2 regions of the Burkholderia territorii genome follow, and region 2 is predicted to be linked to the other one. Evidence: predicted binding sites of a transcription regulator. Region 2 holds the regulator's gene; the other holds the start of a gene.

Region 1 (7,176 bases), 400 kb from region 2:
CCTGCCCGAGGTCGACGCGCTGTGGGGCGTGCCGCAACGCGCGGACTACCACCCGGAGGTCGACACGGGCGTGCACGTGATGATGGTCGTCGATTACGCGGCGAAGCAGCGCTATTCGCTGCCGGTGCGCTTCGCGGCGCTCACGCACGATCTCGGCAAGGCGACCACACCCGCGGACGTGCTGCCGCGCCATGTCGGCCACGAAGGGCGCAGCGTCGATCTCATCAAGCCGCTGTGCGAGCGGCTGCGCGTGCCGAACGAGTGCCGCGATCTCGCGCTGGTGGTCGCGCGCGAGCACGGCAACCTGCATCGCGTGATGGAAATGGGCGCGGCCGCGCTCGTGCGGCTCTTCGAGCGCAGCGACGCACTGCGCAAGCCGGCGCGCTTCGCCGAGATGCTGCAGGCGTGCGAATCGGATGCGCGCGGCCGGCTCGGGCTCGACACGCAGCCGTATCCGCAGGCCGAGCGGCTGCGCGTGGCGCTGGTGGCGGCGCGCAGTGTCGATGCGGGCGCGATCGCGCGCGGCCTTGCCAACGATGCGATGCGGATCAAGGACGCCGTGCATCGCGCGCGCATCGAGGCCGTCAAGCAGGCGCTGGCGATCGCCGAATAACGGGCGAGCGCCGGGTGGCGGAGCGCGCCGCCCGGCAGCTGGCTGTCACTGCTTCGTGCGGGCGGTGGCGCGGCGAGACGGCGTGGCGGCAGCGGCTCGCTTGGCGGTGGCGGCGCGCGGCTTCCCGGTTGCCGGCTTGGCCCGCGTGTCGACGGGCGCGGCCGCGTTCGAATCCGTGTCGCGCTCGGGTTTCGCCGCGGGTTCGCGGCGGCTCACGCGCGGCTCGCCCGGCCTTGCGCCGGCATCGCGTGCAAGCAGCCTGATCTTCATTGCCGCGGATCCGAGCTCCGCATCGTCGTCGTCGAAGAGCGGCAGCGTGCCGACCGCGATCATCTCGGCGGGCCCGTCGCCGACGTTCGCGACGCGGTGGCGTTTCCTTGCGTCGAAGTGCAGCGAGTCGCCGGCGGACAGCGGGTAATCCTTCCTGCCGATCGTGTAGCAAAGCCGTCCGGTCAGCACGTACACGAACTCGTCGCCGCCGTGCGCGACCCATTCCGAACGGTAGCCCTCCATCATCCGGACCTTGAGCGCGTTGATCTGACTGCCGTCGAAGGTGGTGGACAGCCGCTCGTACCACTGCGACGCGGCATCGACGGCGTACGGCTCGCGGCGGCCCGCGTGCGAGTCGGGCTGCGCCTGGCGCGGCTGGTCGATCAGCGTGCCGAGCGGCACGTTCAGCGCCTTCGCGACGTTGACGAGCGACGAGAGCGAGATGCCGGTGAGGTGGCGCTCGACCTGCGACAGGAACCCGACCGACAGGTTTGCTTCGGTCGCGACTTCCAGCAGCGTCTTCTTCGCTTCCCGGCGCAGGCGGCGAATGCGCTGGCCGATACGCATGATGTCTGAATCCATGAATCTCTTTCGTGGCAACGAGCCGCAAGGCGGGCAGAGGGGCGGTGCCGTCGCCGGGATGCGGCGTTGCGCGAATCGCACGAAGCACGGCCGTCGGGACGACGATGCCGGCGCATTGTACCGCGCGTACCGCGCACGCCGGCGCGAGGACGTTGCGCGCCGGACGCGGCCGCGCATGACCGCGCCGCCGCCGCGCGCGGTGTCGGAAATTTTAGCCCTACGAAAATTTTGGCTTGACCGCGATTTCAGCGTGCTCTAGATTCTGTCGCTCGCATCAAACAAAGTTAAGTGAGACAAAAATTTCCCCGAAAATCCGGCGATGGAACGGCACCGCCGCGCGGCTGCGCTCCGCGCCGCGCGTCCCCGCACGGGCGGTGTGTCGCGCCACGCATGCGCCGGCGCGTGTCGCCGCCGGCCGCCTACAACAATCAATAACGGGTATCCGATGATCGATCGACTGAAATACAGCTTCTCCGGCCTTCCTCCGTACGACGCGTGCGTCGCCGATACGCAGGCCGGCCTGTCGCGACTGCTCGATGCCGCGCGGCTCGACGCGGTCGTGGTCACGTCGCAGGACGAGTACATCACCGAATACCTGCCGCGCCGCAACAACCCGCGCTATGCGCTGTCGGGCTTCGACGGCTCGGCCGGCTGCGGGATCTTCCTGAGCGCGGCAACCGCGCAGGCGCTCGGCGTGCCGCCGTTCGTGCTGTTCGTCGACGGCCGCTACCACCTGCAGGCCGAACAGCAATGCGACCCGGCGCGCGTGCGCATCGAGAAGCTCGGGATGAACGTGACGATCTGGCAGGCGCTGGCCGACTGGCTGCTCGCGCATGCGAGCCGGCTCGCGCGGGTGGGCTACGACGCGCTGCGAATCAGCGTCGCGCAGCGCGACCGGCTGGTCGAGCGCACGCAGGCGGCGTCGCTCGACTGGACGAGCTTCGTCGAGCGCGAGATCGACCGCGCGATCGCGCTGCCGGGCTGGGAGGTCGAGCGGCCGATCTTCGAGCTGCCGGATGCGATGACCGGCGCGAGCATCGCGCACAACGTCGATGCGCTGAACCGGCGACTCGCCGGGCACACCGGCGCGGCGCCGGGCAAGACCGCGTTCTTCACGTGCGCGTCCGACGATCTCGCGTATCTGCTGAACAGCCGCGGCTATCACATCCCGAATGCGTCGTCGCACCTGGGCTTTCTGTTCGCGCTCGGCGAGCAGGTCGTGCTGTTCCTGCCGGAAGGTTGCGACCGGTGCCCGGTCGAAGTGACGTCGTATCCGGCGCTGCAGGTGATCCGGCGCGATGTCGCCGAACTCGAGCGCTTCCTCGCGCGGTTCGCGGTCGACCACGTGTGCTACGGCTTCGAATCGGTCAACTGCGCGCTCGTCGAGTCGGTGCGTCGCGTGTGGCCGCACGCGCGCCACGCCGATTTCAACCCGGTGGAGGCGCTGCGGGCCGCCAAGACGCCGGCGGTCCTCGAGCGGTTCCGCGACGCATTCGCGCGCAGTTCGGCGGCGATCGCCGAAACGATGCGCTGGGCGAAAGCCGGCGAGCCGGGGCAGCGCCATACCGAGTACGACCTGGCCCGCACGATCAACGACGCATACGGCGCCCGCTCGGCGGTCGCGCTGACGTTCCCGTCGATCGCGGCGAACGGCGCGAACAGCGCGTTCGCGCACTACACGGCGGCGAGCGCCGACGTCGAGCTGACCGAAGGCGAACTCGTGCTGCTCGACAGCGGTGCGTACTACGACGCCGGTTTCGCGACGGACTGCACGCGCGTCGTGCTGCGCCGCACGCAGCCGGATACGGTCGCCAGGCCGTGGCAGCGCGAGATCTACACGGTCGCGCTGAAGGCGTGCATCAAGGGGCTCGTCACGCGCTTTCCGAAGACGGCGACGGGCGGCGACGTCGATGCGACGGTGCGCCAGGTGTGCCGCGATCACGGCTACGATTTCGGCCACGGCACCGGGCACGGTGTCGGCATCCACGTGCACGAAGGCGGCGTGCGGTTCGCGCCGGGCGCGAAGTACGGGTTGGTGCCGAACGCGGTGATTTCGGTCGAGCCGGGCATCTACGTGCCGGGCAAGGGCGGCGTGCGGATCGAGAACATCGTGATCGTGCGCGCGGACGACGACGCGTCCGACACCGTGGCGTTCGAGAACCTCGTCACGGTCGGCTACGACTGGGACCTGATCGATCTCGGGATGCTGGACGACGACGAGCGCGCGTACCTGCGCGACTACGAACGGCTTTGCGTGGAACGCGGCACGCAGGTCACCGCGTGTCCGCTGCTTTGAAACGGGGAAGGTGCGCGCGGCCTTGGCAGGGCCGCGCGATGCGCAGCCGGCGCGTCGCTGCGCCGGCGTGACGGGGGCGTCAGTGGAATCGGTGCAGCCGGAGCGGTCGGGGTCTCAGCGCATCAGCGCCGACACGCGCCCGTCGGGGCCGTAGACACCGGCCGGCGCGGGCGCCGAGCGCAGCACCGCGAGCGCGCGCTCGTTGTAGTCCATCCGGATCCGGATCAGCATCCCGTTGGTCGCATTGGCCTGCCGCGCGCGTTCGGCGGCCTGCAGCAGCAACTGCCAGCGGCCGGCGAGGCGGGCATCGCGCTCGGCGGCCTGGTCCATCCCTTTCTTGCCGGCCGGAAAGCCGAGCGCGGACAGCTGCGTGTCGCGCGTGCGCTCGAGCTGCGCGAGCCGGTCGATCAGCTCGGTTTTCCTTTCGACGATGCCGGGCAGCATCTCGAGCGGCTCCGGTGTCGTCAGCGCCTTTTCCTCGTAGGCGAGCAGGGACGCGAACGCTTCGACCGTCGCGTGTTCGTCGTTGACCGTGGCCAGCAGCTCTTCTCTCATCGCGTCATGCTCGTCGCGCCGGCACGCGTGCGCATGCCGGCAAACCAGGGGACCGGTCAGGGCGTGACGGGCCCCGGGCCGGCTCAGTTGCCCTGCGAGCGCTGCTGTTGCAGCAGGTCGCGGGCGGTATTCAGTACGCCGTCGGCGATCTTGTTCACGTCGATCGTCAACGTGCCGTTGTTCAGTGCGTCCTTGATCGACTGGACGAGGGCCGTGTCGATGTCGGCGCTGCCGGAGGCCGACAGCGAACGCAGCTGGCCGGACAGACCCGACAGGTTCACGGTCGTGTCGCCGCCGGTCGATCCTGCGTCGGCCGCCTGCGCGGACGACGACGAAGCCGCGCCGGATTGCGCGCGGGTCGCGCCGTTGCCGGTCGACGCGAGTGGGCTCGGGTTCGGAGTGGAATCGATCTTCACGATGGGTTTCCTGTACGGTATGACCCAGATAACGGCCGGGTCGGCCCGAACTTTAGCATCGTGAGCCCGACATTCTCCGAATAAACAATTCTTTACACTCTTTCGCCGCGATCCGCCCCTAAAGCGGAATTTCCACGGTTCCGGCGTCCTTGACGATCGCCGTGACGATCTGGCCCGCCGCCATCCTGACCCGCACCGACTGGCCCGGCGCCGCATTCGCGAGCGCGCTGCCCTCGGCCGAGATCGTGAAGCCGGGCCCGGCCGCGACGACGCGGACCGTCTGGCCGGCCGACACCGACGCGGCGCTCTTGAGCATGTCCTGGCGCAGCGGCAGCCCGGCCGAGATCCGGGCCAGCGCGGTCGCGCCGACCGCCTGCGCGGGATCGGTGATCACCGCCAGCGGCAGCACCGTCAGGTCGCCGTCGCGCGCGACCAGGTCGGCTGCGGTGAGCGGCTCGCCGGGTGCGATCTGCCGCGCAGCGACGTAATAAGTGGCCTGCACGGCGACCTTCGCCTGCAGATAGACCGTCCACGGCCGCGCGCCGGCGCAGCGCACGCCGACCGTCGTGCGACCCCACAGGCGCGCGCCGGTCGGCAGGAACGGCTCGAGCGTCGTGCACGCGGCGAGTCCGCGCGGAAATGCGGCGGCAACCGTCGCGGTGGTCTTGCCGGGCAGGCCCGCGACCTGCTGCTGCAGGAATGCGAGGGCCGTGCGCCGGATCGTGTCGGGATCCTGCTGGCCGGGCGGGGGCGCCGGCTGGGGTGCGGTGGTGGCCGGGGCCGGCGCGGCGGCAACGGCGGGCGCGGCCGAAGCGGCGCGGGCCGCCGCCATGCGCGCGGCGATGGCCGGGCGCGACGGATTCGATGCGGCATCGGCCGTGCCCGCGACGACGGTCGCGACGGCACCCGGCTCGGCAGCGCGCCGCGCGCCATCGCCCGCGTTCGCGCGCGCGGCGGCGTAGACGGGGCGCGGTGCCGGTGCCGGCACGGCGGCTGGCGGCGCAACGCTCGTCACGACCATCGAGCCGGCCGAGGCCGCGCCATTGATGCCGGCGCCGCCGCTTGCGTCCCGGGCGCCGCCTGTCGTCGGCATTCCCGTACCCGAAGCCCAGGCCGAAGCCGAAGCCGAAGCAGCCGTGCCCGCATTCGCGCCGAACTGCCCGCCGCTCGCCGCGTTCGCATGCGCGAGCGCGGTCTCGGCCGTCTCGCCGCGTCCGGGAATCACGATCATCCCGTCGTCCGCGTACGCGAGCGGCACCGCGAGCCACAGCGCCGCGGCGAGCGCGCATGCACGCGCGATGCGCGTGCCGCGTCCGTCGTTTCCGCGAAATGCGCGTGTCATCGCCGTGTCCTCGAAGCCGTTGATCCGATTCGCATTCTAGGGACGCGGGCCGTCGCGCAAACGATGAATAGAGGGGGCCTTTGCCGCGTTATTCGTCCGATTGCCGGTTGCGGGCGGCGCCTACCATCGCTGTCATGGAAAAAAGCCCCTTGGGCCGCCATCCGGCGCAACGGGCGTGCAGCGCTTCATACGGAGAGACGCACACATGCTGGACAAACTCGATGCCGAATTCGCGTTCGGCCGACAGGCGCTCGACGTGCGCGCCTATCGGCAGGAACTGCTGTCGTCGAACATCGCGAACGCCGACACGCCCGGCTACCAGGCCCGCGACGTCGATTTCGCGTCGACCCTCGCGCGCTCGCTGAAGCAGACGGGCGGCGGCCTCGCGCCGAGCAACGCCGCACCGCTGCCCATGGCGCAGCCGGCCGGCGTGACGAGCGGGATGACGATGGTGTCGACGGCGCCCGGCCACATGGCCGGCACCGCGAAGCTGATTCCGACGGGCGGCCCGGCGGACGACTACGGTCGCGCGCAGTACCGGATGCCGCTGCAGCCGTCGCTCGACGGCAACACGGTCGATCTCGACGTCGAGCGCGTGCAGTTCGCGAACAACGCGCTGCACTACGAAACCGGGATGACCGTGATGACCCAGCAGATCAAGGCGATGATCGCCGCGATCTCGACGAACTCGTAAGCGCGCGCCGCTTCCGAACCCGAACAAGGAGCCTCCATGCCCTCGTTGATGAACATCTTCGGCGTCGCCGGTTCAGCGCTGTCCGCGCAATCGCAGCGCCTGAACGTCACCGCGTCGAACCTCGCGAACGCGGACAGCGCGACCGGCCCCGACGGCAAGCCGTACAAGGCCAAGCAGGTCGTGTTCGCGACCGACCCGATCGGCGGCGCGCGCACCGCGTCCGGCCAGGGCGTGGGCGGCGTGCGCGTGACGAAGGTGGTCGACGATCCGTCGCCGATGAAGTCGACCTACGACCCCGCGAACCCGGCCGCCGACGCGAACGGCTACGTGCAGATGCCGAACGTCGATCCGGTGCAGGAGATGGTGAACATGATCTCGGCGTCGCGCTCGTACCAGGCCAACGTCGAG
Region 2 (7,176 bases):
GTTCGACATCACGAACGACGGGTGGCCGGTCGCGCAGCCGAGGTTCACGAGGCGGCCTTCGGCCAGCAGGATGATGCGCTTGCCGTCCGGGAAGATGATGTGGTCGACCTGCGGCTTGATGTTTTCCCACTGGTACTGGCGGGTCGACGCGACGTCGATTTCCGAGTCGAAGTGGCCGATGTTGCAGACGATCGCGTTGTGGCGCATCGCCTTCATGTGATCGTGGTTGATCACGTGGTAGTTGCCGGTCGCCGTCACGAAGATGTCGGCCTTGTCGGCCGCGTATTCCATCGTCACGACGCGGTAGCCTTCCATCGCCGCCTGCAGCGCGCAGATCGGATCGATTTCCGTGACCCACACGGTCGCGCCGAGGCCGCGCAGCGATTGCGCGCAGCCCTTGCCCACGTCGCCGTAGCCCGCGACGACCGCGACCTTGCCCGCGATCATCACGTCGGTCGCGCGCTTGATGCCGTCGACGAGCGACTCGCGGCAGCCGTACAGGTTGTCGAACTTCGACTTCGTGACCGAGTCGTTGACGTTGAACGCCGGGAACGGCAGGCGGCCGTCCTTTTCCATCTGGTACAGGCGGTGCACGCCGGTCGTGGTTTCCTCGGTCACGCCCTTGATGTGCGCGAGGCGCGTCGAGTACCAGGTCGGGTCGGCGTCGAGGTGCTTCGCGATCGACTTGAAGAGCGCGACTTCTTCCTCGTTGGTCGGCTTCGCGATCACCGAACGGTCCTTCTCGGCCTTCGCGCCGAGGATCAGCAGCAGTGTTGCGTCGCCGCCGTCGTCCAGGATCATGTTCGCGAATTCGCCGTTCGGCCATTCGAAGATGCGGTGCGAGAACTCCCAGTATTCGTCGAGCGACTCGCCCTTGAACGCGAACACCGGCGTGCCGGCTTCGACGATCGCGGCGGCGGCGTGGTCCTGCGTCGAGAAGATGTTGCACGATGCCCAGCGAACGTCCGCGCCGAGCGCCTTCAGCGTCTCGATCAGCACGCCGGTCTGGATCGTCATGTGGAGCGAACCGGCGATGCGCGCGCCCTTCAGCGGCTGCTGCGCCTTGTATTCGTCGCGGATCTGCACGAGGCCCGGCATTTCGGTCTCGGCGATGTTCAGTTCCTTGCGGCCCCAGCCGGCAAGCGCCATGTCGGCGACGACGTAATCCTGGGAAACCTTGGAATCGATAATGGCGTTCATCACGCCCTCCTTTCTAAAAAAGTTCTAGAAATTGGTGACGTGAGCGCCGTTCAGGAAGCGGGCCGGCGCGCATGGTGCCGCGCGGCTGCTTGGTGAAGCTTTCCGAGCCTGGCGGACGCAGGATGGTCCGTCGCAACGCTCCTCGGGAAGCGGGAGCGATTGTAGCAAATCGGCGCGGGAAATGCGCGCCGCGCGCGGCATCGGCGCGCGCGGGCGTCATGAAAGGGTCAGTTCTCCGCGCCGACCCACGCCTGTTCGCGCAGTCGCGCGCGCAGCCGCGCGACGGCCTGGCTGTGCAGCTGGCACACGCGCGACTCGCTCACCTCGAGCACCGCGCCGATCTCGCGCAGGTTCAGCCCGCGCTCGTAGTACAGCGACATCAGCAGCTTTTCGCGCTCGGGCAGCCGCTCGATCGCTTCGACGAGCGCCTCGCGCAGGTGTTCGTCGAGCAGCGACGACAACGGATCGGCGTGATCGACGCGATAGCGGTCGAGGAACGGCTCGTCGTCGGCCGCGCGATCGAAATCCTCGTAATAGATGAGCTGGCTGCCGTGCAGGTCCTGCAGCATCCCCTGGTATTCGTCGAGCGGCATCTTCAGGTGCTGCGCGATCTCGGTCTCGCTCGCGGAGCGGCCGAGCTGCTGCTCGACCTGATGCACCGCGTACTCGACCTCGCGCGACGTCTTGCGCAGGCTGCGCGGCAGCCAGTCGTTGCTGCGCAGCTCGTCGAGCATCGCGCCGCGGATGCGCTGCGTCGCGTACGTCTCGAACTGCGCGCCCTGGTCTTCCTTGTAGCGGCCGGCCGCGTCCATCAGGCCGATCATGCCGGCCTGGATCAGGTCGTCGAGATCGACGCTCGCCGGCATCTTCGCGACGAGCTGCAGCCCCAGGCGCCGCACGAGCGGCGCGTATTGCGCGAGCACGTCGGCCTGGGTCATCTTTCCTTGAGCGTTGTACATCATGGCTCTCTCCTTCCGGTGGCGCTCACGCGGCGTGTGCCGCACCCGCCTCGTACGACGGCTTGCCGCCCGCATGCACGGCGCGGCCGGCGCCCGGGCGCGGGCGCATCGGCCAGTACAGCAGGTCGGCGGCAATCTGCCGGTAATCGCGTGCGGCGGCCGACGACGGGAACGCGTCGACCGCGGTATGCATCAGGTCGCGCGCATGCTCGACGAGCGGATCGGCGCTCACGCAGCCGGCATCGGCGATCGACACCGTCAGGTAGCGGCTCGCAACGCCCGCGAGGTTGTCGAATGCGGTCCTGGCGTCGGCGTGGCTCCCGACGTGATTGGTCAGCACGCGGAACTGCGCGACCGCGTGCGCGAAATGCAGGCGCTTCATGCACGCGTAAGCTTCGGTGATCGCCTGCGCGGCGACCCGCGTGACGATCAGCACGTCGTGCGCCTCGCGCGCGAGCGCGGAGAACGTGCCGTCGGCACCGAGCTGCGCGTCGACCAGCACGATGTCGGCCTGGCCGTCGATGAAGTCGCTCAGTTGCGAATCGCTGTAGCCGTCGCGCGGAGCCGCGCACAGGCCGAAGCCCGCGGCGACGCGCGTGCGTTCGCCGTCGCGCAGCCACGCGCCCGCGAGCGTCGCCGCGGCCGAATGCACGTCGGCGCGCTCGTCGACGACGAGCACGTCCTTGCCGAGCGCGGTCAGCGCGGCCGCGACGTTGACGACGGTCGTCGTGCAGCCGACGCCGACCGGCCCGCCCGTCACCGCGACGATGCGCGACGCGCGCCCGGCGAGCAGGCGCCGCAGCCCTTCGGCCTGGTCGATGATCCGTTTATCCAAATCGCACCTCGTGCAGCTCGGCGGTGGAACGTGCGGTCAGTGCGGAAAGCAGCGTCGGCATGTCCTCGTCTTGCGGCACGAAGGGCGAGCCGTCGCGCGGCACACAGAACGCGCTTTTCAGCAGGAAGCGGGTCGATGCGACGTACAGGTTTTCCGGCACCTTCTGGCCGGTCGACACGTAGTGGACCGGCAGCTTGTAGCGGATCACCGTGTCGAGCACGCCGCCGAGGTGGGTCGCCTCGTCGAGCTTGGTCAGGATGCAGCCGGCCAGGTCCGGATATTCGGCCGCACTGCGGTACGCCTGGACGACCTCGTTGAGCGTGTCGCCGTGGCTCGTCGCGTTGAGCAGCAACAGGCGCTGCACCGGCGCGTTCGCGCCGTGCAGCATCGCGATCTGGTCGGACAGCGCGCGGTCGCGCTGGCTCATGCCGATCGTGTCGATCAGCACGATGTGCTTGTTGCGCAGCTCGGACAGCGCAAGCTCCAGATCGCCCGCGTCCTTCACCGCGTGCACGGGCACGCCGAGGATCTTGCCGAAGATGCGCAGCTGCTCGTGGCCGCCGATCCGGTAGCTGTCGGTGGTCAAGAGCGCGACCTTGCTCGCGCCGAAGCGCATCACGCAGCGCGCGGCGAGCTTCGCGGTGGTGGTCGTCTTGCCGACACCGGTCGGGCCCATCAGCGCGAACACGCCGCCGCGCTCCATCAGCGCGTCTTCGCTCTCGAGCACCGGCAGGTTCGCCGCGAGCACCGACTGCGCCCATTCGGCGGCCTGCTCGAAGGTCTGCGCGCCGTCGCCGGACGGCAGGTTGTCGACCAGCATGCGCACCAGCTGCGCGGAGAAGCCGGCCGAGAACAGGTGTCTGGTCAGCGCGCCGTGCACCGGGCTGCGGCGCTGGCGGTCGTGCCACATCAGGCTGTCGAACTGCTCCTCCATCATCCCGCGCATCGCGCCGAGCTCGTGCATCACGGTGTCGTTGACGATGCTCTCGATGCGCGTCTTCACCGCGTCGGCCACCGCGGCGGCCGCTTCCGCGGACAGGCGCGTGCGTTCGGCCGGCTTCGCGGCGCCCGCTTCGCCGTGGCGAACCGTGGCGGCGGCAGCGGACGGCATCCGGCGTTCGGCGTCGCGCACGATGTCGCGCGCCCAGCCGGCCGGCGTGGCCGGTGCGGCGTCCTGCGGCGTGCGGGCCGGCGACGGCGGCGCGGCCGGTACGGCCTGCGCGCGGGCGATCAGCGCTTCGCGCTGCTGGGTCAGGCGCTTCGCGTGCTCGACGAGCCACGGCGCGGGTTCGGATGCCGCGGCCGGTGCGGCGGCAGCCGCTGCGTCGGCGGCAGTGGCAGCCCCGGCCGGCGCCGGCGATGCCGTGTCCGCGGCGTGCGCATCGGCGTCGAAAGCGGCCTGCCGGCTTGCCGGCTCCGTCGCTTCGGCACTCGCGCCGAACACCGACGAGAACACGTCGGGCAGGCCGCCTTCGCCCGCCGCATACGGGTTGACGGCCGGGCGCACGGGCGCGGCAGCGGGGCGCGACACGATACCCGGGACGGCCGCTGCCGGCACGGATTCCGGCGCGCGCGGCGCGAGGGTGCGCGCGCGGGCGGCGGCCGGCGGTGCGACCGCAGCGAGATCCGAGTCGGCGAGTGCGACGATTTCGACGCTGCCGTCATCGAGCGTGCGATTCGACAGCACGACGGCGTCGGCACCCAGTGCCTCGCGCACGAGACGAAGCGCGTCGCGGCTGGTCGCGCCGGTGAATTTGCGAATGTTCAAGCGGAACCCCCGATGACGTTAACGACTTTGATCGTGCGTGTGTCCGGCACTTCGGCATACGACAGCACTTTCAGTTGCGGCAGGCTGCGGCGCAGGAAACGCGCGAGCATCGCGCGCAGCGCGTGCTGCACCAGCAGCACCGGCGGCAGCCCGAGATTCTGTTGACGCAGCATCGCCTGTTGCGTGCCGGTCAGAAGGTTGTGCGCGAGGCCGGGCTCGAGGCCCGGGTTCGCGCCGGTGGCGAGCGCCTGCGACAGCACGCGCTCGAGATTCGAATCGAGGCCCATCACCTGCATCTCGCCCGAGCCCGGATACCACTGCTGCGTGATCGCGCGGCCGAGCGACAGCCGCACCGCGGCGGTGATCTCGTACGCGTCGCCGCGGCCCGCGTGTTCGGACACGGCCTCGAGGATCGTGCGCATGTCGCGGATCGGCACGCCTTCCTCGAGCAGGTTCTGCAGCACTTTCTGCAGCGTGGTGAGCGAGATCGTCTTCGGCACGAGATCCTCGACGAGCGACGGCGCATCCTTGCCGGTGCGCTCGACCAGCGCCTGCACTTCCTGGCGGCCGAGCAGCTCGGCCGCGTGCTGGACGACCAGATGGTTCAGATGCGTCGCGACGACCGTGCTCGCATCGACGACCGTGTAGCCGTACACCTGCGCCTGCTCGCGCATCGCGACGTCGATCCACACGGCAGGCAGCCCGAACGCCGGATCCTGCGTCGCGGCGCCCGGCAGCGCGGCCGTCACCTGGCCCGGGTTGATCGCGAGCCACTGGCCCGGGAACACTTCGCCCGCGCCGATCTCGACGCCCTTCAGCGCGATCCGGTACGCGTTCGGCCGCAGCTCGAGGTTGTCGCGGATATGGATCACCGGCGGCAGGAAACCGATCTCCTGCGCGAATTTCTTGCGGATGCTCTTGATGCGCTTGAGCAGTTCGCCGTCGCTGTTCTTGTCGACGAGCGGAATCAGCCGGTAGCCGACTTCGAGGCCGAGCGGATCGATCAGCTGCACGTCGTCCCAGGTCGCCTCGTGCGCGTCGCCCGGCAGCGCGGCGGGCGGTGCGATCTCGGTCACGTCGCCGGCCGCCGCGCGGGCCGCCGCGCGGCGCGTCTGCGTGCGGGCCAGCCAGATCGCGCCGCCGCCGAGCGCGAGGAACGCGAAATGCGGCATGCCCGGGATCAGGCCCATCAGCACGATGATCGCGCCGGTGATCGTCAGCACGCGCGGGTTCGTGAACAGCTGGCCGGTGATCTGCGTGCCGATGTCCTCGTCGGTCGCGACGCGCGACACGATCACGCCGGCCGCCGTCGAGATCACGAGCGATGGGATCTGCGCGACGAGACCGTCGCCGATCGTCAGCAGCGTGTAGTTGGTGCCGGCCGCGGCGAACGACATGTCGTGCTGCACCATCCCGACGATCAGCCCGCCGATCACGTTGATCGCCATGATGATCAGGCCGGCGATCGCGTCGCCGCGCACGAACTTCGACGCGCCGTCCATCGACCCGTAGAACTCGGCTTCCTGCGATACGGCGAGGCGCCGCTTGCGCGCCTGTTCCTCGTTGATGAGGCCGGCGTTCAGGTCGGCGTCGATCGCCATCTGCTTGCCGGGCATCGCGTCGAGCGTGAAGCGCGCGGACACTTCCGCGATCCGCCCCGCGCCCTTCGTGATCACCATGAAGTTGATGATCATCAGGATCACGAACACGACGATGCCGACCGCGAAGTTGCCGCCGACGAGGAAGTGGCCGAACGCCTCGATCACCTGGCCGGCCGCGTCGGGGCCGGTGTGGCCTTCGAGCAGCACGACGCGCGTCGACGCGACGTTCAGCGACAGGCGCAGGAGCGTCGAGAACAGCAGCACGCTCGGGAACGCCGCGAAGTCGAGCGGCTTCATCGTGTACATGCTGACGAGCAGCACCATCACCGACAGCGCGATGTTGAACGTGAACAGCAGATCCAGCAGCAGCGGCGGCAGCGGCAGGATCATCATCCCCAGGATCATGCAGATGAGGATCGGGCCCGCGAGCGCACGCAGGTTGGTGCCGGCGAACGGATTCTGGCGCTTGGCGAACAGGCCGGTGGTCGGGGGGCTCATGCTGCGTTTCCTTGCTTGCCGAGCGTGTCTTCGGCTTCCTCGCGCTCGTCGTCGGCCGCGACCGACGACCCCTTGTCGAGTTCGGCCGGCACGTCGAGATCGACCGGCGCGGCCGGGAAGGCACCGCCTTCCGAACGGAACCGCCGCAGCTGATAGACCCACGCGAGCACTTCGGCGACGGCCGAATACAGCGAGCCGGGAATCTCGCGTTCGAGTTCGACGTTGTGATACAGCGCACGCGCGAGCGGCGGCGCTTCGAGCAGCGGCACGCTGTGCTCGGCCGCGAGTTCGCGGATGCGCGCGGCGACGAGGTTC

What was found. Region 2 encodes FliA, which starts transcription of late flagellar genes. Its sites were predicted from a motif close to CTAAAGTTTNNNNNNNNNNNGCCGNTA; they were not measured.
Region 1: a site for FliA is predicted at 4,762-4,788, ahead of flgM (flagellar biosynthesis anti-sigma factor FlgM). Genes of this name have one in related genera too.

Annotation. Positions count from the first base shown of each region.
Region 1 covers NZ_CP013366.1:3,251,169-3,258,344, reverse strand. Annotated here, with positions in the region: gene WS51_RS25510 (multifunctional CCA addition/repair protein) at 1-613, shown strand, start outside; gene WS51_RS25505 (helix-turn-helix domain-containing protein) at 659-1,465, opposite strand; gene WS51_RS25495 (M24 family metallopeptidase) at 1,911-3,761, shown strand; gene WS51_RS25490 (flagella synthesis protein FlgN) at 3,876-4,316, opposite strand; gene flgM (flagellar biosynthesis anti-sigma factor FlgM) at 4,400-4,732, opposite strand; gene flgA (flagellar basal body P-ring formation chaperone FlgA) at 4,851-6,074, opposite strand; gene flgB (flagellar basal body rod protein FlgB) at 6,280-6,768, shown strand; gene flgC (flagellar basal body rod protein FlgC) at 6,805-7,176, shown strand, end outside.
Region 2 covers NZ_CP013366.1:228,558-235,733, reverse strand. Annotated here, with positions in the region: gene ahcY (adenosylhomocysteinase) at 1-1,200, opposite strand, end outside; S-adenosyl-L-homocysteine riboswitch at 1,235-1,350, opposite strand; gene WS51_RS11765 (RNA polymerase sigma factor FliA) at 1,428-2,162, opposite strand; gene WS51_RS11760 (MinD/ParA family ATP-binding protein) at 2,185-2,994, opposite strand; gene flhF (flagellar biosynthesis protein FlhF) at 2,987-4,762, opposite strand; gene flhA (flagellar biosynthesis protein FlhA) at 4,759-6,861, opposite strand; gene flhB (flagellar biosynthesis protein FlhB) at 6,858-7,176, opposite strand, start outside.